4 regions of the Streptomyces sp. SID5469 genome follow, and region 4 is predicted to be linked to each of the others. Evidence: riboswitches for the same ligand, from Rfam matches in the RefSeq annotation. Region 4 holds a riboswitch; each other region holds the start of a gene.
What was found. A riboswitch is a leader RNA that binds a small molecule or an ion and turns the genes downstream of it on or off. The one in region 4 is predicted to bind cyclic di-AMP.
Positions count from the first base shown of each region.

Region 1 (5,364 bases), 2.3 Mb from region 4:
CCGCGTTGGTCCACAGGTTCTTGGGGCGACGGGACTCGTTGCGCTCGATGACCGCGTTGGCCGCGCTGAGGATCGTCTGGGTGGAGCGGTAGTTCTGCTCCAGGAGGATCGTCGTCGCGTCCGGGTAGTCCTCCTCGAACTGGAGGATGTTGCGGATGGTCGCGCCGCGGAAGGCGTAGATCGACTGGTCGGCGTCACCCACGACGCACAGCTCGGCGGGCTCGAGGTCGTCCTCGCGGGGCGGCTCGTCCTCCGGGCGGGCGCCGCCACCCGGTCCCGGAACCCCGACCAGCTCCCTGACCAGGGCGTACTGCGCGTGGTTCGTGTCCTGGTACTCGTCGACGAGGACGTGGCGGAAACGGCGGCGGTAGTGCTCGGCGACGTCCGGGAAGGCCCGCAGCAGGTTGACCGTCGTCATGATCAGGTCGTCGAAGTCGAGCGCGTTGGCCTCACGCAGCCGCGACTGGTACATGGCGTACGCCTGGGCGAGGGTCTTCTCGAAGCCGTCTGCGGCCTGGGCGGCGAAGTCCTCCTCGTCGATCAGCTCGTTCTTCAGGTTCGAGATCTTGGCGCTGAAGGACTTCGGCGGGAAGCGCTTGGGGTCGAGGTCCAGGTCGCGGCAGACCAGGGCCATCAGACGCTTGCTGTCGGCGGCGTCGTAGATCGAGAAGGAGGAGGTGAACCCGAGCCTCTTCGATTCACGCCTCAGGATGCGCACGCACGCGCTGTGGAACGTCATCACCCACATCGCGTTGGCGCGCGGGCCGACCAGCTGCTCGACGCGCTCCTTCATCTCGCCCGCGGCCTTGTTGGTGAAGGTGATCGCGAGGATCTGGCCGGGGTGCACATGGCGCTCACCCAGCAGGTGCGCGATCCGGTGCGTGAGCACGCGCGTCTTGCCGGAGCCGGCACCGGCCACGATGAGCAGGGGGGAACCGGCGTGCACCACGGCCGCGCGCTGGTTCTCGTTCAGCCCGTGCAGGAGCGTGGCCGGGTCCACGGCGGGGCGGGGGGCTCCGTCGCGGTAGTACGTGTCCCGGTCCGGCGGCACGTCGAACTTCCCGCCGAACAGATCGTCCGGAACCGACTCCGGTACGTGATCGTCCTCGGGCGGCGGCGGGGGCTCCTCCTCGTGGGCCCGCGAGGGCTTGAGGTCCGCCAGGAAGCTGTCATCAAAGAGGCTGCTCATCGCTCTCCGAGTCTAGGCTGCCCCACCGACAACCGGTCGCCGCCCCAGAAACTCGGTGCCCCGATGGGCCGCAATTCGGTGCCTCGAGGGACCGCGGAGGGCCGCTGAAGTCGACGATCTTCCGATTGCGATCACCCAACACCCCACCACTGTCCGCATTTGCCGCGTTACGGCCGGCGACTGACCGGAAGAGATCGGCCGGGCGAGAAGCCACCCAGCGCACGCCCCAGCAGCGCCGCACTCCCCCAGGCCCCGCCCCGCTCCACCCCACTCCACCCCACTCCCGCCACCTACCACCACGACAACGTCCGGACAACTCACCCCAGACCCATCCCGATTGCCCGCGGGCAGCGACCCCCGTGGCTAAGGTCACGAAAATGTATCGGGCATATCGCGCATCAAACTTCACACAGGCCACACGAGTTGGCTACCGTGCCCGGCAGGCCGCACGACCCCCACCGGCGAACATCGCCGGGCCGCGCGGCCTCCGCCGAGTCCGGCGTGCCGCCCGTGGCAGCTGGAGCCGGGGACCCAACCGACCTCGGGGTGAATCGGCTCAGCCGCCTTGAAGGGCTTCAACCGCCTTGAAGGGCAACGACCGTAGGGCAAACCTTCCGAAGCACGCGCCCGAACCCGACAGCTAACTCGGTAGGCGGAACACGGAAGGAGACGCCTTCATGGCGCCGCACCGAAAGCCGCGTCCCGCCGGCACGCGCATGGCAGGCATACGGACCCCGGGCCTGGCGACGGCGGCTCTGACCTCCGTGGCCCTGCTCTCCCAGACGGCCAACGCCGCGCCCCCGGCCGACGACAAGCCGAGTCTCGAAGAAGTCGAGAAGAAGGTCGACGACCTCTACCGCCAGGCCGAGTCGGCCACGGAGAAGTACAACGCGGCCAAGGAGAAGACCACCAAGCAGCGCACGCGCGTCGGCACCCTCCTCGACGAGGTCGCGCAGCGCACCCAGAAGCTCAACGACGCGCGGGAGCGGCTCGGCTCGTTCGCGGCGGCGCAGTACCGGACCGGGGCCTCCGCACCCGACACCACGACCTTCCTGCTGGCCGACAGTCCTCAGGACTATTTCGACCAGACCCAGTTGATGAGTCGGCTGACCGACCACCAGAAGGACGCCGTCGACGCCTACGTCACCGAGCAGGCCGCGACGACGACGAAGCGACAGGAGGCGTCCCAGAGCCTGGAGACCCTCACCGAGTCGCAGAGTGCGCTCAAGACGGCCAAGGCGACCGTCCAGCACAAGCTCGCCACGGCGCGCGAGCTGCTGTCGAAGCTGACCGCCGAGGAGAAGGCGCGGCTCGCGGCGATCGAGAAGGAGAAGCGGGCCGCGGCCGACCGCAAGGCGGAGGAACTGGCGCGGCAGCAGGCCGCGGCCGCGCAACAGACCGCCCAGCAGGACCCGGCGTCCGGAACCGGCAGCACGTCCGGCGCCACCGGCGCCACGGGCTCCACGGGGTCCACGGGGTCCACGGGGTCCACGGGGTCTGCCGGATCGTCGTACTCGACCAAGGCTGGCAAGGCCCTCGCCTTCGCCCGCGCGCAGATCGGCAAGCCGTATGTCTGGGGCGCCACCGGTCCCGGCTCGTACGACTGCTCGGGGTTCACCCAGGCGGTGTGGAAGGCCGCCGGCGTCACGCTTCCACGCACCACCTATGACCAGGTGAACGCGGGCACGACGGTCTCCCTCTCGAACATCCAGCCGGGCGACCTGGTCTTCTTCTACGACGACATCAGCCACGTCGGCCTCTACATCGGCAACGGCATGATGATCCACGCCCCGAAGCCGGGCGCGTACGTCCGCGAGGAGTCGATCTTCTACGACGGCGAGTCGGCGATCCACAGCGTGGTGCGGCCGGCCTAGCCCACGCATTCCCCCGCGGCGCACGCGCGTGACCGGTTTTCGTGCGCCACGCGCACGTGACCGGTTTTCGTGCGCCACGCGCGCGTGCCCCGTACCGCCATGCGCGCGTACGTCCCTAGCATCGGGCCCATGCCAGGCACCCCTCAGCCCCGCACCTGGTGGGCGCCGCTCCCGCCCGCCGACGGAGCCGCCGTGATGGCGACCGGCGTCGTGTCGGTCGGACTGCATCTGACCGGACACGAGGTCCTGTCCCGCATCGCGCTGGTGGCGGCCGGAGCGGCCTGGCTCGCGCTCGCCGCGGACTTCACCGTACGGCTGCTTCGCGAGCGGGAACGGTGGGCGGCCGAGGCGGGGACACCGGCCGCGCTCACCGCCGTGGCCGCGACCGCCGTCCTCGGGACCCGGTTGTCCGCGCTGGGGTGGCAGGGCCTGGCCGAGGCGCTGCTGGCCCTGGCCGCCGCACTGTGGCCGGGGCTGCTCTTCCTTGTCGTACGGCGCTGGGAACGGCACATGCCCGGGGTGGTGCTCCTGGCGTGTGTGGCCACGCAGGGGCTCGCCCTGCTCGGCGCGACGTTGGCGGCCGACCTGGGGGTGGCGTGGCTCGCGCACACGGCGCTGGTGTTCTTCTGGCTGGGGCTCGTCCTGTACGCCGTCGCCCTGTGGCGCTTCGACCTGCGGCAGGTCGCCGAAGGCGCCGGAGACCACTGGATCGCGGGCGGTGCGCTCGCCCTCTCCGCGCTGGCCGGCGCACAGCTCGTCGCGGCCCGCCGCAGCGGCGGCCCCTACCTCTGGAACGACGACGACAACGGCGTGCTGCGGACCGTGACGGCCGCGCTGCTCGTGCTCGCCCTCGGCTGGTACTGCGTGCTGTGGGCGGCCGAGCTGCGGTGGCCGCGGCCGGCGTACGACGTCCGGCGCTGGGCGACGGTCTTCCCGATGGCGATGACGGCGGTGGCGGTGCTGTCCGTCGCCATCGTGCTCGGCGTCCCTTGGCTGTGGGGGCCTGGGCAGGTCCTGCTGTGGATCGCGGTGGCGGTGTGGCCGGCCGTCTGCGCGGCCGCCGTCGTGGACATCAGGTCCAGAGCACCGCGATGAAGATGTTCGCCGTGGTCAGCAGGCCGACCAGGCCGAACAGCCCCTTGTCGACCTGCTCCTCGTCGCGCTTCACGTAGACCAGGCCGAGGATGACGATCAGCAGCGCCAGTTTCACGCCGATCTTGATGGTGTTGACCGAGTGGTCGTCCGCCTGGTTGAGGCCCACCAGGGCGACGCCCGTGACCAGCATGGTCAGCGCGCCGTGCAGCATCCCGGGAACGAAGCGGGCCGTGCCCCGGCCCATCGCCTTCATCTGGGTGAGGAAACCGCCGAGGAGCGCGGCGATGCCGATGATGTGCAGGCCGACGAAGAGATGGATGAGTACGTCCATGAGGCCGGAGCCTAATCAGAGGGGCTCGTGCCCCCTGACACCGGCCCACCACCCAGGGACCCCGGTCCTCGCATATATGCATCCCTTAGCACCCCGCCGCACCTGCGCGCCCGCGGAACCGCCACATCGGTCATCACCCTGCGTGAAGTCGGCGTCCCTGGTCCGGGATCACGGTCACATACGGTCACCTGGCAGTCTCCTCACGCCAGTTCCGTACATTGCGTTACGGGGCCCTCGCCGTCAGGTTTAGCGTCCTCCACCAGGTGACCGGCTCCCCACCGCCGCCCGGGCCAGGGGCGGCAGCCGGACACCACCGCCGAAAGGTCCGGCGGCGGCCTGCTCCCCCTGTGCGGGCCGCCGCCGGACGCGTAACCGCTGACCGCTCGCGTCCCGGCGGTCGTACGGAAGGATGTGGGCCCTCGTGGCAGCACACCGCAAGCCCAGACAGCGCTCCCTCGGCGGTCATACGGCCCGTACCGCCGTCACGGTCGCCCTCGCGGGTGCGGCGACCGCGACCGCGTTCGACGGGACCGGGCACGCCGAGCCGCAGCTGTCTCCGGCACAGGTCAAGGCCGAGGCGGACAAGCTGTACGAGCAGGCGGAGGCCGCCACCGAGAAGTACAACGGGACGAAGGAGAAGGCCGACAAGGCGGAGCGGCGGCTCAATGCGCTGCGCGACGAGGCGGCACGGCGGACGGAACGGCTCAACTCGGCCCGGGACGCACTGGGTTCGGTGGCGGCCGCGCAGTACCGCTCGGGCGGCCTCGACCCCGCGGTGCAGCTGATGCTCTCCTCCGACCCGAAGCAGTACCTGGACGGGGCCGCGGTCGCCGAGCGGGCCGGGAGCCGGCAGGCCACGGCCGTGGAGCGCGTAC
Region 1 covers NZ_WWIN01000001.1:4,294,454-4,299,817, forward strand. The annotation lists gene GTY58_RS18100 (ATP-dependent DNA helicase) at 1-1,189, opposite strand, end outside; cyclic di-AMP (ydaO/yuaA leader) riboswitch at 1,668-1,859, shown strand; gene GTY58_RS18105 (C40 family peptidase) at 1,867-3,063, shown strand; gene GTY58_RS18110 (hypothetical protein) at 3,193-4,158, shown strand; gene GTY58_RS18115 (hypothetical protein) at 4,136-4,489, opposite strand; gene GTY58_RS18120 (C40 family peptidase) at 4,911-5,364, shown strand, end outside.
Region 1: another riboswitch for cyclic di-AMP. It lies ahead of GTY58_RS18105 (C40 family peptidase); the one in region 4 lies ahead of GTY58_RS08685 (LysM peptidoglycan-binding domain-containing M23 family metallopeptidase).

Region 2 (5,364 bases), 6.5 Mb from region 4:
GAGAAGATCCTCTCCTATCTGGACATCGGCCGGCAGGAGGGCGCGAAGATCCTCACCGGCGGCGAACGCATCGAGCACGACGGTGAGTTGAAGGGCGGTTACTACGTCCAGCCGACCATCTTCGAGGGCGACAACCGTATGCGGATCTTCCAGGAGGAGATCTTCGGTCCGGTCGTCTCGGTGACGTCGTTCAATGACTTCGACGACGCCATCAAGATCGCCAACGACACGCTGTACGGGCTCGGCGCGGGCGTATGGACGCGGGACATCAACACCGCGTACCGCGCGGGCCGTGCCATCCAGGCGGGCCGCGTCTGGACGAACTGCTACCACGCCTACCCGGCCCACGCGGCGTTCGGCGGCTACAAGGGCTCGGGCATCGGCCGCGAGACCCACAAGATGATGCTGGACCACTACCAGCAGACGAAGAACCTACTGGTGTCGTACTCGCCGAAGAAGCTGGGCTTCTTCTAGCCACCGAAAAAGGGCGCCTGACCAGGCAAGATGCCCGTCAGGCGCCCTCCGGGGCGCACGACTGAGCTTGGAGTTCCCCGCCCACAGCTGCCAGCGGGCGTCCCGTGTGGTCAGCTCGGCTTCCGGCTTCCGGATCGAGGTGCCCGGTGGTGAACTCCGTGCCGCGCGCCGCTGATCTCCCGTGAACTGGAGACCGGTACCCACTACCTGGCGTGGAACCAGGGCGTCACCCGCACACGCCGGCCGGCGACCAAGCCGGGCCTTGGTGCGGCGGCCGCCCTGACCGCGGCCCGACTGGCCGCACTCGCGGTGAGTTGGTGGAGCAGCCCCATCGACCGGGCTGTCAACGACGGTGGCGCGACGGACACGTACTTCCCGCGGCTCGACCCCGTGACCTTCGCCGCACGGGGTGTCGTCCCCATGGCCCAGGCCGCTTTCGCCTTCGTCCTGGGCGTCGCCCTCGGCCTCGTCATCCGCCGCACCCTGCCCGCGATGGCAACCCCGCTCGTCGTCTACGCCGCTGTCCAGATGACCAGGCAGCAGGTCCGGACCGCGACGCCGGACCGCTGAAGCGGGTGCGAGGGGCAGCCGGGATCCGGCTGCCCCTCGCGGTGTTCCACAACGTCGCCTGGCACCGGACATGAGGACGCCGGCCTGGCAGGGCCGGGTCAGACACAGGCACTCATCAGGACACGTCCCCGCTCGCCGACTACCGAGCCGCGTAGCCGCCGGCTACGCATCAAAGCCAGCCACGACCTCGGCCTCGTTCGCGGAGGCCCGCCAAGTAGCAGAGGCCCGCTCGATCACCGAGGCCGGGCGGTGGATCGACCAGCGTGGTCACCTTCGACGCGTGGTCGGACGCCGCAGACAGTTCTGCCGCGCCGGGCTCCAGACACCACGGGCGCAAGTCGAGCACGGCGCAGCGAAACACACGCCGCCGCAGTCCGACTTCGGAACGGCGGCATGAACGAGTCCCGCCCGCACCTGGTGCCCGTCCGCTCCCGTGACGCCGAGGATTTCGTCCGCCTCCGGCATCGGCACCACCCCCCGCCCGCCGGACAGGTCTTCTCGGTCGGTGCCGCCGACGACACCGGCATCCTGCGCGCCGTGGCCGTGGTCGGCCGCCCCGTCGCCCAGCCGACAGCTTCGTCCCGCTCACTGAACCCATGAAGTCGATCGGATTGGAGAGAACCGCCGCAGGCCGCACTCCTGAAAAGTCACGCAGCGTCATGCCAGGGCTTGTTCGCTGCCCAATGCCGGACCCAGCCCGCAAAGCCAGGCTCAGCAGTGGTGAACCCGAACTGCGCACCGAAGGGGACAGCGCCGACGTCACTGATCAGCCAGACGTGTCCTCGGTGAGGTCCGGTGACGATGAGATGCCAGTTCATCGCGCACCCGTCGGTGCCGAGCACGATCGAGCCGTGGTTGTAGACCTGCTCCAGGAGCTCGTCGGCATCCTCGGACGGGTCCGAGTCCTCCTCCCACATCCATGCCTCCACCAGCGGGAACGGCTTACTCAGGTCGCGTTCCTGCTCGTCATCGCCCCAGTCGTCCGGCAGCTCCGCCACCGACAGCAGTCCATACTCGGGCGGCCCGGAGTACGAACCGTCCGCTATCTCAGCGACGAAGGCCCGATACGGCTCGGGCAGCACGATCCTGTGTTCTGCCTCAAAGGCATGAACTCCGGCAGAAGAAGTGCTCGGCGCCAAGCACACGGCCCGGGCGACGATGAGTTCCCGTTTCATGATCACGAAAGGAGAGGTCTTGGTCTGGGTGCCAAGACCTCTCCCGCGTCCTTCAACGTCTTCTACGGGGTCTCCGTGAAGACCTTGGTCTTGATGCCCCCGAGGGTTGGTGGGGGTCTAGTTGAAGCCACGTATGTACTACTGGATCAAGACCTGATGTAGGTCAAGATCACAAAGATGAAACCGCCCAGCCCCAGTGCCGCAAGGGCTCCTGTACTGATGGCCTCGTAGTACGAGACCCCCTCCATCGTCCGACGGACGATGCCCGCGAAGCAGCCACCGATGATCGCGATCAACACCGCGATCAAGGCATCCGTCTTCTTGTTGCTCTTCGGAGGCTCGTCCCTGGACCCCGAGAGCTGCGGGCCGTTCTGCGTTGCCGTCATGGCTTCCCGCACCTTCGTCAGCCGCCTGCGAGGTGAGCTGTCGGGTTCGGACGGCGAAGAAGTCCGGCCACACCCACTCATGTGGCTTCACCCCGAGCCGGCTCCTGATTCACTGACGTCACATCAGAGTCAGTTCGCGGACCGGCACTTATCTTGGGTCCCCCGCTCCTGCCGATCTCCGTGTGTGGTCAGACATCCGGGCGTCGGCAGGATTCGGCGTCCACCCGGACCGCCTCACCATCCTCAGTGAGGGCTTGAGAAGGATCGTGACGCACGCCACGTCGAAAATCTCCCCCAGAAGAGGTATTTGTGGTGCTACTCACCACTCGCCCGTTCGGGTGGACAGCGGGGCAATCACCACTGGTCAAGCCGTGGACAGCGCAGTTTTTGCAGCCCTGATCAGTGCCGCTTGATGAGGCCCGTCTACGTCAAACGGGGGTACGCCGTTCGGACCGGTCGGCAGAGGCGCTCGGTGGCCTGGTCGTACGGTCGCGCGGTCACCGGCGGCCCAGCCGCTGTTGTTGCTGCTCACACCGAGGTCCGAACGGCGTGCCGCTGGCCACCCTCGGGTCATGCCTCCAGGCCGGAGCCCGCCGCCGCGGCCCCCTGGCACCGCCGCTTCGCCCCGGTGCCGAACGAAGGCACGGCAGCCGGTTCAGCAGGCCGGCCGTCATCCGGACCACGGCCGGCGGCCGGCGGCAGGCGGCAGGCGGAGGCGCCGGGATGAGCCGGCACCTCGTCGAGCGGCTGGGTCGGGCGCCATGACGAGTGGGGTTGCGTGTGGGCCGTTTCCAGGCCGCCCCCCGTCGCATGCTGCCTGGTGGGTCGCGTCCGGAAAACCATCGGTGGTCGCCCTGTGTGAGCAGGTGACAAGCGCGCGTGCGGTTGTCGTCCGTCGTGCGGCACGGGATGCTGAGAAAACACGAAGGGAAGCGGTGTCATGGATCGTTTTCCGCATGCGGCCGACGTCGATTTCCATAGTCCTCTGGACCTCTCCAAGGCCGCGGCCGCGGTGCTGGACGACGAAGGCCGCATTTCCGGGTGGGGATTCTCGGCCCAGCGCCTCCTCGGACATTCACCCGAGGATGTGCTCGGCAAGTCGGCCACCCGGCTGCTGGCCGCTCCCTCGGGCCAGCCCACGGGCCAGCGGCTGTCCGCCCTGTGCAAGGCGCACAAGCCCCGCAGCACCGTCTTGGACCTCTGCTGTCGGGACGGACGTACCCTGCGCGCGGCCGTGACGTTCAGCCCCCTCTCGGACCGGGGCGTCGCTGCGACCGTCGTGGTCGCGGCCGAGGTGGAGGCGCTACGCAGCTGGGAAGCGCAGTTGGCGATGCTGCAGGGACTGGCGACCGAGTCTTCCGTGGGCCTGACGATCTTCGACAGCGACATGCGCGTCGTCTGGGGGAACATCTCCACCGACTTGGAACTCGGGGGAGTCGCCCAGTACACCGGCCGACCGGCCGCGGACCTCTTTCCTGAGGGCGAATTCATCTCCCGCCACCACCCCCCGGACGAAGACCAGATCATGGAGCACGTGCTGACGACGGGGGAACCGATCATCGGCATGCACTACCGCGGGCGCGCCCCCGCCGACCCGGGGCGCGAGCACGTCTGGTCCTGCTCGTACCACCGGATGCTGGACGCCCGAGGCGAACCGCTGGGGCTGTTCGAGGAGTCCCTGGACATCACCGACCGCTACCGCGCACAGGAACGCCTGTCGCTGCTGGTGCGGGCAGGAAAGCGCATCGGTGCCTCGCTGGACGTGCGCCGTACGGCCGCGGAGATTGCCGACGTGGCGGTACCGCAGCTGGCCGACGAGGTGCTCGTGGACCTGCCGCCGGCGGTCATCGAGGGACGGCAGCCGCCGACGGGCTCGGCGCCGGGGCACAGTCTGCTGCGGATGCACGGCCGGACCCCGGAAGGATTCCGGACCAGTCCCGTCTCCTACCCACCCTCGTCACCGCAGGCACTGAGCCTGGCCACCAGCCGCCCCGTCGTCGACGCCTCCCCGCCCGAGGCACCGGGCGGGGAGGGATCGGCCGCCCCGCACTCCTGCCTGTTCGTCCCGCTGCTCACCCGCGATGCGATCCTCGGCCTTGTCACCTTCCGGCGCAGCAGCAACCCCGATCCCTTCGGCCCCGAGGAGCAGACGCTCGCCGTGGAACTGGCCGAGCGAGCCGCCGTCGGCATCGACAACGCCCGCCGTTACACCAGCCAGCATGCGGCGGCCCTGGTACTGCAGCGCAGCCTGCTGCCACAGCACCTGCCTGAGCAGAGCGCCGTCGACGTGGCGTACCGCTACCTGCCTGCCGACAGCCGCGTGGGCGTGGGCGGCGACTGGTTCGACGTGATCCCGCTGTCCGGTGCCCGAGTGGGCCTGACCGTCGGCGACGTGGTGGGCCACGGTGTGCACGCGGCCGCGACCATGGGCCGGCTGCGCGCCACCGTACGGACCCTGGCCCTGCTGGACTTGGATCCGGCCGAGCTGCTCACCCGGCTGGACGACCTGGTCGCGCAGGACTCGGACTCCCACGCGGAGGGCGGGCCGATCGACGAGGCGCTCGGGGTGACCTGCCTGTACGCGATCTACGACCCGGTCAGCAGCCGGTGCGTCTGGGCGAGCGCGGGCCATCCCCCGCCGATCGTGGCCGATGCGAGCGGCTCGGTGGCCTTGTCCGCGCTGGCGCCGGGACCGCCCCTGGGGCTGGGGGGCCTGCCCTACGAGAACGTTGAGCTGAACCTGTCCAGCGGCAGCGTGG
Region 2 covers NZ_WWIN01000001.1:8,538,944-8,544,307, reverse strand. The annotation lists gene GTY58_RS37235 (aldehyde dehydrogenase family protein) at 1-474, shown strand, start outside; gene GTY58_RS41105 (hypothetical protein) at 784-1,044, shown strand; gene GTY58_RS39920 (XF1762 family protein) at 1,438-1,644, shown strand; gene GTY58_RS37225 (SMI1/KNR4 family protein) at 1,692-2,219, opposite strand; gene GTY58_RS37220 (hypothetical protein) at 2,366-2,605, opposite strand; cyclic di-AMP (ydaO/yuaA leader) riboswitch at 2,613-2,834, opposite strand; gene GTY58_RS37215 (SpoIIE family protein phosphatase) at 3,546-5,364, shown strand, end outside.
Region 2: another riboswitch for cyclic di-AMP. It lies ahead of GTY58_RS37220 (hypothetical protein); the one in region 4 lies ahead of GTY58_RS08685 (LysM peptidoglycan-binding domain-containing M23 family metallopeptidase).

Region 3 (5,364 bases), 3.0 Mb from region 4:
ATGCATCGGCGCGAGCCGCTGTGTGGACCCTTAGCTCAATTGGCAGAGCAGTGGACTTTTAATCCATTGGTTGTGGGTTCGAGTCCCACAGGGTCTACCGCGAAGCCCCCAGCTCAGAGGCAATCTGAGGTGGGGGCTTCAGGTTTTTCGGGGCTGGGTGACCGTTGGCCGGCCGCGAGGAGCGGTCGGCCTGATGGCCGGGCGGGGCATCCATGGGGTGCATGGGCTCCTGACGTACCGCAAGTTGCAAGGTCCATCTGGGTGATTAGAGTGGAAATCACCTGTATGTGACCTATGTGGCTAAGGGGAACGGTCATGAACGCCAGCCTTTGGAAGCGACCCGTCGTCCTGAGCTCGGCCCTCGTCCTCGCTTTTGCCCCGATCGGCCTCCAGCAGGCTTCGGCGGCCGCGCCGAGCGAGACCCACGCGAGTGCGTCCACAGCCCCTTCCAACCGAAACGACTACAGGGAGGGCTACCGGGACGGCTTCCGGGACGGCTGGGGCGACGCCAGGGACAACTGCCACCGGAACAGGAACAGTCACCAGAGCTTCAGCAACGATGACTACACCCGTGGCTACGGCGATGGCTTCAGCTCCGGTTATTCCAGGGCCGAACGGCGGTACTGCTGAGCCTGCCGAAGGATCAACGGGTGAGGCGCGGACGGGTGTTCCGCGGCTCGGCACGTGAGTGACGCCGGCTCAAGCGCTTACCGGCAGGCTGCCCGCAGCACGTGTGCTCAGCCTGCCGTCAGTTCCGTCATCTCCGTCAGGCCCGTCCGTTCGGTGAGCTTCGCCAGTCCGGCCCGCTCCGCGCGCTCGGTGAGCTCCGTCAGTTCCGTCAGCGGCAGTGTGTGCTGGGTGTGGACGACCTTGGCGCGCAGATAGCGGACGTTCTGGGCGGTGGTGAAGACGCCCGTCGGGACGCGGTCGGTGACCGTGAGGCCCAGGTCGCGCAGTTGGCCCGCCTTGTCGGGGTTGTTGGAGAGCAGGTCGAGGGCGTCGATGCCGAGGGCGCCGAGCATCTGCGCGGCCGCCGTGTAGTCGCGGCCGTCCTCGGGCAGGCCGAGGGCCGCGTTCGCCTCGTACGTGTCCAGGCCCTGGTCCTGGAGGGCGTACGCGTCGAGCTTGTTGTAGAGGCCGATGCCCCGGCCTTCCTGGCGGAGGTAGAGCAGGACACCGCCGCGGTCGGCTATCCGCTCCACCGCCTCGCGCAGCTGCGGGCCGCAGTCGCAGCGGGCCGAGCCGAAGACGTCTCCGGTCAGGCATTCGGAGTGCAGTCGCACCAATGGGTTCGGGCCGGGCTCGCCGAGTACGACGGCCACGTGTTCCTGGCCGTCGGCCAGGCCGTGGAAGGTCACCAGTTCGCCGGTGACCGTGTAGCCGTCGCCGAAACGCAGCGGGACGGTGACGCGGGTGCGCACGGTGGCGCTCGGAAGATCACGCATGTCGGTCGGCTTTCTCGGTCGGGCGGGTGGCTGGTGTACGGGGGCGCCGACGGGTTGTGCGTGAGGTGGGTGCGCGCCCCATCGTGCTTCAGATTTGAAGCACATCGTGGGACCGAGACTCTAGCTCGTGCTTAAAAGTTCAAGCAACCCGATTGGGAAGAACGCCCGATTGGGAAGAACGCCCGATTGGGAAGAACGCCCGATTGGGAAGAACGCCCGATTGGGAAGAACGCCCGATTGGGAAGAACGCCCGATTGGGAAGAACGCTCGATGGGGGAGAACGGGGGGAGCGGTTGCGCCGTCTATGAACGCCGCCGCCACGGCAGCTCGTCGCACGCCGGCCGCCGCTCGTCCCCCTGGATCGTCCGCGCGATGGCCGCACAGATCGTCTCCAGCTGTTCCACCTGCTCCGGAGTGAGGTGGTCGAAGACCGAGGCGGCGACCGTCTCGACGTGGCCCGGCGCCGTACGCTCCAGGACGGCCATTCCCGCGTCCGTCAGCGCCGCGATGCTGCCCCGCCGGTCCGAGGGGCAGCCCTCGCGGCATACGGAGCCGTCCTTCTCCAGACGGGTCACCGCGTACGTCAGCCGACTGCGGGTGATCTTCAGCTTCTCGGCGAGGTCGGTCATGCGCAGACGGCGGTCGGGTGCCTCGGAGAGGTTGGCCAGGATGGAGTAATAGAGGTGCGGCAGGCCGGCCTCCTGCTGGAGCTGCCGGTCGATCGCGTCCTCCAGGAGCGACGAGGCGGCGAGGTAGGCGCGCCAGGCGCGTTGTTCCTCGGGGGTGAGCCAGCGGGTCGTCATGCCGTCAGTGTAGTTATTGTTTAAAACTTGAACCGTATGGAGAGCACACACATGCCCCACCCCTACGTCCTGTTGTCCGCCGCTGTCTCCCTCGACGGATTCCTGGACGACACCGGCCCCGACCGGCTGCTGCTGTCCGGGCCGGCCGACTTCGACCGGGTCGACGAGGTGCGGGCGGCCAGCGACGCGATCCTGGTCGGTGCCGGCACCCTGCGCACCGACAACCCACGGCTGCTGGTGAACTCGGCGGAGCGGCGCGCGGCCCGGGTCGCCGAGGGGCTCCCGGAGTATCCGCTGAAGGTGACGGTCACCGCGTCCGGTGACCTGGACCCGGACGCGCAGTTCTGGCACACCGGCGGCGAGAAGGCCGTGTACACGACGGACAAGGGCGCGGAGCGGCTGCGCGAGCTGGGGATCGCCGCCGATGTGGTCGCCGTGGGTGCCGAACTGGAGTGGCGGGCGGTCCTCGACCACCTGGGGAGGGTGAAGGGCGTACGGCGGCTGATGGTCGAGGGCGGCGGCCGCGTCCACACGCAGCTGCTCCAGCAGGGGCTCGCGGACGAACTCCAGCTCGCCGTCGCGCCGCTGTTCGTCGGACAGGCGCAGGCGCCGCGGATGTTCGGGTCCGGCGGGTATCCGCCCGGCCGGATGCGGCTCGTGGAGACACGGCCGGTGGGGGACGTCGTCCTCATGCGGTACGTCCCCACGGCACCGGGCACCGGGAGGCTCGCCACCGCCGCCGACCGGCACTGGCTGGCGCTCGCCTGCGAACTGGCGGACCGGTGTCCGCCGTCCCGGACCGCGTTCAGCGTGGGGGCGGTGATCGTCGCGGCCGACGGTACGGAGCTGGCGCGCGGCCACTCCCGGGAGGGCGGCGACCCGGTGGTCCACGCGGAGGAGGCCGCGCTGGCGAAGCTCGACGCCGAGGATCCCCGGCTGGCCGGCGCCACGGTCTACAGCAGCCTGGAGCCGTGCGCCCGCCGGACCTCACGGCCGCGGCCCTGCGCCCGCCTGATCCTCGACGCGGGCGTACGCCGGGTCGTCACGGCGTGGCGCGAGCCGGACACGTTCGTGGCGGCGGCGGACGGGAGCGGGGTTCTTGTGGCGGAGGGGGCGGATGTGGTCGTCCTTCCGGAGTACGAGGCCAGGGCGACGGCACCCAATCGGCACCTGCTCGGCTGACCCCGCCCCCGGCCGGGATCGGCGGTCGCCCAAGGGAAACCAGTGGTGAAGGCCCGTGGGCGTGAACCCGTGTGCTTCCTGTCCCGCGGATGGCGTACACTGGTTTCAACGACGCGGGGTGGAGCAGCTCGGTAGCTCGCTGGGCTCATAACCCAGAGGTCGCAGGTTCAAATCCTGTCCCCGCTACTGAAGGCCGAGGGCCGGAATCCAATGGATTCCGGCCCTCAGTCGTGTACCCCGGCATCCGTACGACGCCGTTTGCCCCGGCATCCGTACGGCGTTCTCGCTCATTGTCACCAGGTGTGAGCGAAGGGTGTCGCTCCGCGGAGCGGCTGACGCACCGTCAAAACCTGTGGGGTTCCTGAGGTGCGATCAACTCGCCCGTTTTTCACCGGTCATGACCCGTAAGTCCAGGCCAAAAGTAGTTAACGATCAGTAAGAAGCGCTTGGAATACCACGCCCGTGTCTATTAACGTTCGATAACGCAGCGCGGTTGTCCCAGCCGTCACCAGAGATGGCTCCGTGCGCGTGTGCCGAATCCTGCAAGGGAACCGGGGAACCATCAACTTGGGGTGAATCACGCGGATGCCGCCGTGGCAACACGGCAGGTATACGCGCGTAGGAGACCTTCCTGCTCCGAACCCGTCAGCTAACCCGGTAGGCCAGAAGGAAGGAAAGGAGCGCGCCCACGTGGCGTCCAACCGGCCTGCCCAGCAAACCTCGTTCGCACCGAGTGAGAAGTCGTACGAGTCGGAGACCTTCGGTTTCCGGGGTGACGAGGGCCCCTGGGAGGAGTGGAATCCCACCGCGGAGTCCATTCGCCCCGTGCGCGGCCGGCACCGCGTCGCCAAGCAGCGCGGCGGCGGACTCGCGCGCAGCTCCACCGTTCTGGGCGTCGGCGTCATCGCCGCCGTCGGCGCGGGCGGCATGGCCACCGCGCAGACCGGCAAGCCGCCCGTCTCCATATCGATGCCCGACCTGTCGTCGGTCACCGAATCGGCCAAGGCCTTCGTAGGCGCCGAATCCAGCACCCCCAAGGGCTCGTCCACCCCGCTCACCAGCGCGGGCCTGACCACCGCCGACACGGTCGCGGGCAGCGCGGACGCCGGTGAGGCCCTGCGCGCCCGCATCATCCAGCAGGCCGAGTCGCAGCAGGACCAGGTCGACCAGGCGGCCGCACGCGCCGCCGAGACCGCCGCCGCCAAGAAGGCCGCCGACGCCGCCGCCAAGGCACAGGACGACGCCAAGGCCAAGGAAGCCGCCGCGAAGAAGAAGGCGGAGGACGAGATCGAGGCGGAGAAGGAGGCCGCGCGGCTGACCCAGCTCGCCAAGAGCTACTCGCTGCCGACCTCCTCGTACACGCTGACCTCGCGCTTCGGTGACTCCGGCTCCATGTGGTCCTCCGGCTACCACACCGGCCTCGACTTCGCCGCTCCCACCGGCACGCTCATCAAGGCGATCCACAGCGGCACCATCACGGAGGCGGGCTGGGCCGGCTCGTACGGCTACCGCACCATCCTCACCCTCGACGACGGCACCGAGCTGTGGTTCTGCCACCAGTCCTCGATCAGCGCCAGCGTGGGGCAGAAGGTGGCCACGGGCGACGTCATCGGGCGCGTGGGCGCGACCGGCAACGTGACCGGGCCGCATCTGCACCTGGAGGTGCACCCCGGCGGCAACGCCACCGGGATCGACCCGACGGCCTGGCTCCAGAGCAAGGGGCTCAACCCGTAGGGCACCACCATCGGGAGTCCGGGAGTCCGGGAGTCCGGGTGACCGGGAGACGGGCGCTCGGCCGGATGCCTCAGCGGGCCCTTCGGCGGCCGGGCGTTTCGGCCGGATGGCCGGAATACGTGGCTCCATCACGGTCGTTGATATCGAGCATGACTTCTCTTCGCAAGCTCGGCCCGTCCGACCTCGAGGTCTTCCCGCTC
Region 3 covers NZ_WWIN01000001.1:5,050,222-5,055,585, reverse strand. The annotation lists tRNA gene GTY58_RS21525 (tRNA-Lys) at 25-97, shown strand; gene GTY58_RS21520 (hypothetical protein) at 316-630, shown strand; gene ribA (GTP cyclohydrolase II) at 738-1,445, opposite strand; gene GTY58_RS21510 (MarR family transcriptional regulator) at 1,748-2,248, opposite strand; gene GTY58_RS21505 (dihydrofolate reductase family protein) at 2,300-3,430, shown strand; tRNA gene GTY58_RS21500 (tRNA-Met) at 3,543-3,616, shown strand; cyclic di-AMP (ydaO/yuaA leader) riboswitch at 3,952-4,109, shown strand; gene GTY58_RS21495 (M23 family metallopeptidase) at 4,121-5,164, shown strand; gene GTY58_RS21490 (aldo/keto reductase) at 5,314-5,364, shown strand, end outside.
Region 3: another riboswitch for cyclic di-AMP. It lies ahead of GTY58_RS21495 (M23 family metallopeptidase); the one in region 4 lies ahead of GTY58_RS08685 (LysM peptidoglycan-binding domain-containing M23 family metallopeptidase).

Region 4 (5,364 bases):
CGACCGCGCGGTTCCTCGCGCGCGCGGGGCTCACGATCGTCGCCGTCGCCGACGTCAAGGGCACGATCGCGAACCCCGAGGGCCTCGACGTCGAGGCGCTGCTCGCGGCCCGCGACGCGTACGGGACGGTCGACCGCTCCGCGCTGCGCCCCGGCGACCGGGAGCTGCCGGGCGAGGCCTGGCTGTCCGTCGAAGCCGAGGTGCTGGTGCCGGCGGCCGTGTCGTACGTCGTCGACACCACGAACCAGCGGCGGATCGGCGCCCGGTGGATCGTCGAGGCGGCCAACATGCCCGTACTGCCCGAAGCGGAGGCACTGCTCACCGAACGCGGGATCACCGTACTGCCCGACGTCGTCGTCAACTCCGGGACGAACGCATGGTGGTGGTGGACCCTGTTCGGCGACATCGACGCCGACGCGGACGAGGCGTTCGCCCGCACGCGCCGTTCCATGCGCGCGCTGACCGACCTGATGCTGGCCCGCGCGGAGGCCGACGGAACGACACCGCGCGCCGCCGCGCACGCGATCGTCGCCGACCGGCTGCCGGTGATCGCGGAACGGTTCGGGTGGTACCGCTGACGACCGTCGCCGACGCCCCGTCACGGGGCACGGCCCGACTGCCGGCCCGCAGGCGCCTGTCACGGTGGGCGGCCATGGCCGCTGTGTAGGGTTGCCGCGTGGCGAGAGTGCGGTTGAGCGTGGCGGAGCGGCGCGAGGAACTACTGCGGGCGGCGATCGAGCAGATCGAGGCGCGGGGCGTGGCGGCGGTACGGATCGCCGATGTCGCGGCGGCGCTCGGGGTGAGCAACGCGCTGGTGCTGTACCACTTCTCGACCAAGGAGAAGCTGGTCGCCGAGGCCTTCGCCCATGCCGCCGAGGACGATCTCGCCCATCTGCGCAAGCTGCTCGGCCGCCGGACGTCGGCGCTGCGCCGGCTGCGGACCGCGGTGCGCTGGTACGCGCCGACCGGGCAGGCCAAGGGCTGGCGGCTGTGGATCGAGGGCTGGGCCGTGGCGCTGCGTGAGCCCGCGCTGCGGGAGGTCACCCAGGATCTCGACCGGCAGTGGAAGGCCGCGATCACGGAGGTCATCGCGGAGGGCGTGGCCGGGGGCGAGTTCCGCTGTCCGGACCCCACCGGCGCCGCGCTGCGGCTGACCGCGCTGCTGGACGGGCTCGCCGTACAGATGACGGCGTACTCGGGCGCGGTGTCCCGGGCGCGCACGCAGGAGTGGGTGGACGACGCGCTCGCGCGTGAACTGGGCCTGGAGCGCGCGGCGTTGACGGCGGCGACACGCTGAGCGGCCCTCAACGCAGGCACGGGCACGGCCCGGGCCGTTCGGCCCGGGCCGTGCCCGGCGCACACCGCGTGCGAGCCGTCAGACGGCCGCCGCGATCCGCATCTTGATGTCGTCCGGCGACAGGCTCCCCTTCGCCGCGACATGGTCGCCGGAGGACTCCCCGCGCAGCCTGCGCCCGATCCACGGCACCAGGTACTCGCGTGCCCAGTGGATGTCGTCGCGCCGCACCTCGAACGTGCCGCGGGGCGGCAGCGGCGGCCAGGGCTGGTCCGGATCGGCCGGGATGTCGAGGCCGAGCACCTGACCTGCCCGCAGCGCGACCCGGGTGTGCCCCTCGGGCGACAGATGCAGCCGGTCGTTGTCCCAGGCCCGCCGGTCCTGGATGGTCTTGAGGGACCACAGGTCGAGGACCGGGCAGCCGTACCGGTCGGCGATGGCACGTACGTGCCCGTTGTACGTGGCGATCTTGCCGCGCAGATGCTTCAGCACGGGCATGGTTCGGGTGTCGAAGCCGGTGGTCACCAGGACGGTGCCCACGGCGGCGGTGAGGTCGGCGACGGCGCGCTCGAAGCGCTCGGCGACCTCGTCGGGGTCGGTGCCGGGCCGGATGATGTCGTTGCCGCCCGCGCAGAAGGAGACCATGTCCGGCGCGAGCTCCTTGGCCCGCTGGAGCTGGTCCTCGACGATCTGGTCGAGCAGTTTGCCGCGTACGGCGAGATTGGTGTAGTTGAATTCGCCCTCGGGCCGCCGGTCCGCGAGAAGTACCGCGAACCGGTCGGCCCAACCGACGAAGGCCCCGTCAGGACCGGGGTCGCCGACGCCCTCGGTGAAGCTGTCCCCCACCGCCACGTACGACCCGATCACTGATCTGTTGTCACTCTTCGAATCGTCTGCCACATCGGCCCATGATTCACCTACCGCTGTGAGCTACGCGACCGTAAGAAGGGGTTGACGTGTGGTGAGATAAGCCACTCATAAAGTATGGGTCAACGGCGGAATAACAGCCTCTCAGGCGTGGTTGTACAGCCGCCACACCCGGAAGCCCGTGATCCGGAAGTGGCTCCATGTGGTCCGGAACGCGAAGTGCCCGCTCGTGTACGGCTCCGGGTCGCTGTGGTCGAAGACCGGCCGCCCGTTGTTCCACCACTGGACGGTGGAGCCGTCCGAGACGATCCGGACGCGGTTCGGCTCGTTCGCCGTGAGCAGCGGTTGCGTGTAGTCGTACAGCAGCGGCCGGACGCCCGCCTCGCCGACGTAACGGCGCAGCCGCGTGGTGGTGTTCGCGTTGGCGCCGTACCCGACGTAGTACGTCTTGAGGTGGTCGTACTCCGCGAGCGCGCCGCCCCGCGGGGTGGCGAAGAGGTCGTCCGGGGAGCGTACGTCGACGGCGTTCCAGAAGTTGTTGAGGTCGGAGACCCGGTCGTTGGCGCCCCCCGCATCGACGGGTGTGGCCGTGTACTCGATGACGTACGGGCCTTCCAGCCGCTTCCTGAACCAGACCGTGGCACCGCTCGGCACGTCGATCTCCAGGACGCCGCGGGCCGCGGTGACCGTGCCGCCGTCCTGGAGTTCGGTGGCCCACCGGCCGAGTCCGTGCCGGAAGTCGTCGTGGGCGATCAGCCGGCCCCCGCGGTGGTGCGGCGAGGCGCTCGCGGCCGTGGCGGGGGCGAGCGCGGCCAGCGCGGCACCGGTGGCCAGGGCTCCGAAGGCTCTACGTGTGGTGGTCATGGGAAGCGGCTCCTTCAGTGGTGGTGAGGGCGGGCTTCGGCACTCGCCGTGCACTTCTCCGCCTTCGGCGCCGCCGGCACATCCCACGTGGTGTCGGCGAGGGCCCAGGAGAACTGGGCGGTGGCGGCCGCGGCTGCGACTGCGGCGCCCTTGATGACGGTGCGTCGGTCGACGCGGGCACGGGGACCTCCGTAAGCGGCAGAAAGCGCTTGCGCAGGTCACTCTGGTGCCACCGACACCCACCTGTCGATGCCTTGCCCGCGCGTGCCACACGACCGCAATGCGCCGATCATGAACCCGCCACGGCCATGGGGCCGGTCACGCATCCGCGGCGGGCCCGGACAGACCGAAGGCCCGGACACCGAAAGGACAGACCGAAGGCCGGACAAACCGAAGGCCGGACCCCGGGATGGGGTCCGGCCTCAGGAGCGAAGCAGCCGGGTCAGCCGGGTCAGCCGACGACGACGCCGTGCGCGCGCAGGTAAGCGACCGGGTCCACGTCCGAGCCGTAGGAGGGGGTCGTACGGATCTCGAAGTGCAGGTGCGGTCCCGTGACATTGCCGGTCGCACCAGAGAGGCCCAGCTGCCGGCCCTCGGCCACGCTCTGCCCCGTGGAGACGGAGAGCTGGGACATGTGGGCGTACTGCGAGTACTGGCCATCGGCGTGCCGGACGACGACCTCGTTGCCGTACGCGCCGCCCCAGCCGGCCGAGACGACGGTGCCCGCGGCGACGGCCTTGATGGTGGTGCCGGTCGGGACCACGAAGTCGACGCCGGTGTGGTACCCGCTGGACCACATGCTGCCCGCGGTCTTGTAGGCGGTACCGATGGTGGCGCCGTCGACCGGCAGGGTGTAGCCGGCGCCGGTGGTGGTGTCCGCGGCCCGGGTGGCCGTGGTCGTCTTCGACGCGGGGGTCTTCGCCGTGGCGGACTTCACCCCCGTGGCCGGCTTCGTCGCCGTGGACGACTGCGTGGCGGCGCTCGACGCGGACTTGGCGCCGATCGTCAGCTTCAGACCGGGGTGGATCAGCGTCGGGTCGCCGCCGATGGCGGAGCGGTTGTCCGAGTAGAGCTTCTTCCAGCCGCCGGTGACGCTCTGCTCGTCGGCGATCTTCGAGAGGGAGTCACCCGCCCGCACCGCATACGTCTTCGTGCCGCTCTTCTCGGCGGCCCCCTGCTTCGCGGCAACGGGGGCTGCGGAGACCTTTCCGGAGACGGCCGCCGTCGGGGTGGCGGCGTGGGCGCCGGTCGCCCCCATCAGCGGCAGCGCGAGCGCGGCGCCACCGGTTCCGGCGACGGCGATCGAGCGGGTGAAACGCGGGGACCTGGGGCGGCGGTGCTTACCCTTCGCGGGCATGGTGCATTCCTCTCCGATGCCTGCGAGGTGAGCTGTCGGGTGCGAGCTGGAGATGCCCGGCCGCGCTTGCGCGCGACTTGACCCCTAGCCTGTTCCGGAGACCGGAACAGGCGTTGTTGCCTGTGGGTCCCCCGCTCCTGCCGGGCACGGGTGAGTGTGCGGGTTCCGGGCGGCGGCAGGATTCGGCGTTCCGTCCGGATTGGTGGCGAACGTAGACGAAGTCCGCGCGGAGCGACAAGCGTTGGGTTTCCCGAGTGCCCCCATCTCTTGATCCATGGGCGAAATGCCCGTCACCCTGCGTCGACGCACGGCCTTCCCCTTTCCCAAACCGGCTGGAACAAAGGAGAATTACGTGAACATGACGATAACGCACCGTCACGGATATGACGCTGCTCACGCATCTTCAGCCCAGCAGGCCCCATTTCAGAGCGAGTTCGAATGAAGCCTACATTTGGGACAGAACGCTCAAATGCGACGTAGCCGAACAACCGTCGCATCGAGGTCCCCGTGCAACCCCGTCCGCAGCCCGTGATGCAGCAGTACGGCACCTCGGTGCACTTCGCCCGTTTCACGGCATTCATAGGTGGCTGCCGGGTCGAGGCCGCGCAGCCGGAGCGGGGCGACCGGCTCGCCGTAGTGCTGGGCCTGGAGCCAGGCGAGGACGACGGCCTCGTCGCCGTGGACGTACTGCACGGCGCTCAGCCCGCCCGTCGGGGGCCGCAGCCGGTAGAGGTCCCCGCGCTGCACGACGGGCCGGATCTCCTTGTAGAGACTCACCCAGTCCCGTGCCTCGACGAGTTCCCGCTCGCTCCACTCGGCCAGATCGCCGCCGACCCCGAGCACTCCCGCCATGGCGCTGACGAACCGGAGGCGCAGCGTGCTGACTCGCCCGTTGAGCTGTGTGTTCGGGCTGTCGGTGACCCAGGCGGCCATGACCCGGGCGGGGTGGATCTGGCTGAATCCGTGCTGGATGGCGAGCCGG
Region 4 covers NZ_WWIN01000001.1:2,005,236-2,010,599, forward strand. The annotation lists gene GTY58_RS08665 (glutamate dehydrogenase) at 1-578, shown strand, start outside; gene GTY58_RS08670 (TetR/AcrR family transcriptional regulator) at 677-1,297, shown strand; gene GTY58_RS08675 (SGNH/GDSL hydrolase family protein) at 1,376-2,161, opposite strand; gene GTY58_RS08680 (DUF6250 domain-containing protein) at 2,306-3,025, opposite strand; gene GTY58_RS08685 (LysM peptidoglycan-binding domain-containing M23 family metallopeptidase) at 3,477-4,382, opposite strand; cyclic di-AMP (ydaO/yuaA leader) riboswitch at 4,387-4,545, opposite strand; gene GTY58_RS08690 (alpha-galactosidase) at 4,848-5,364, opposite strand, start outside.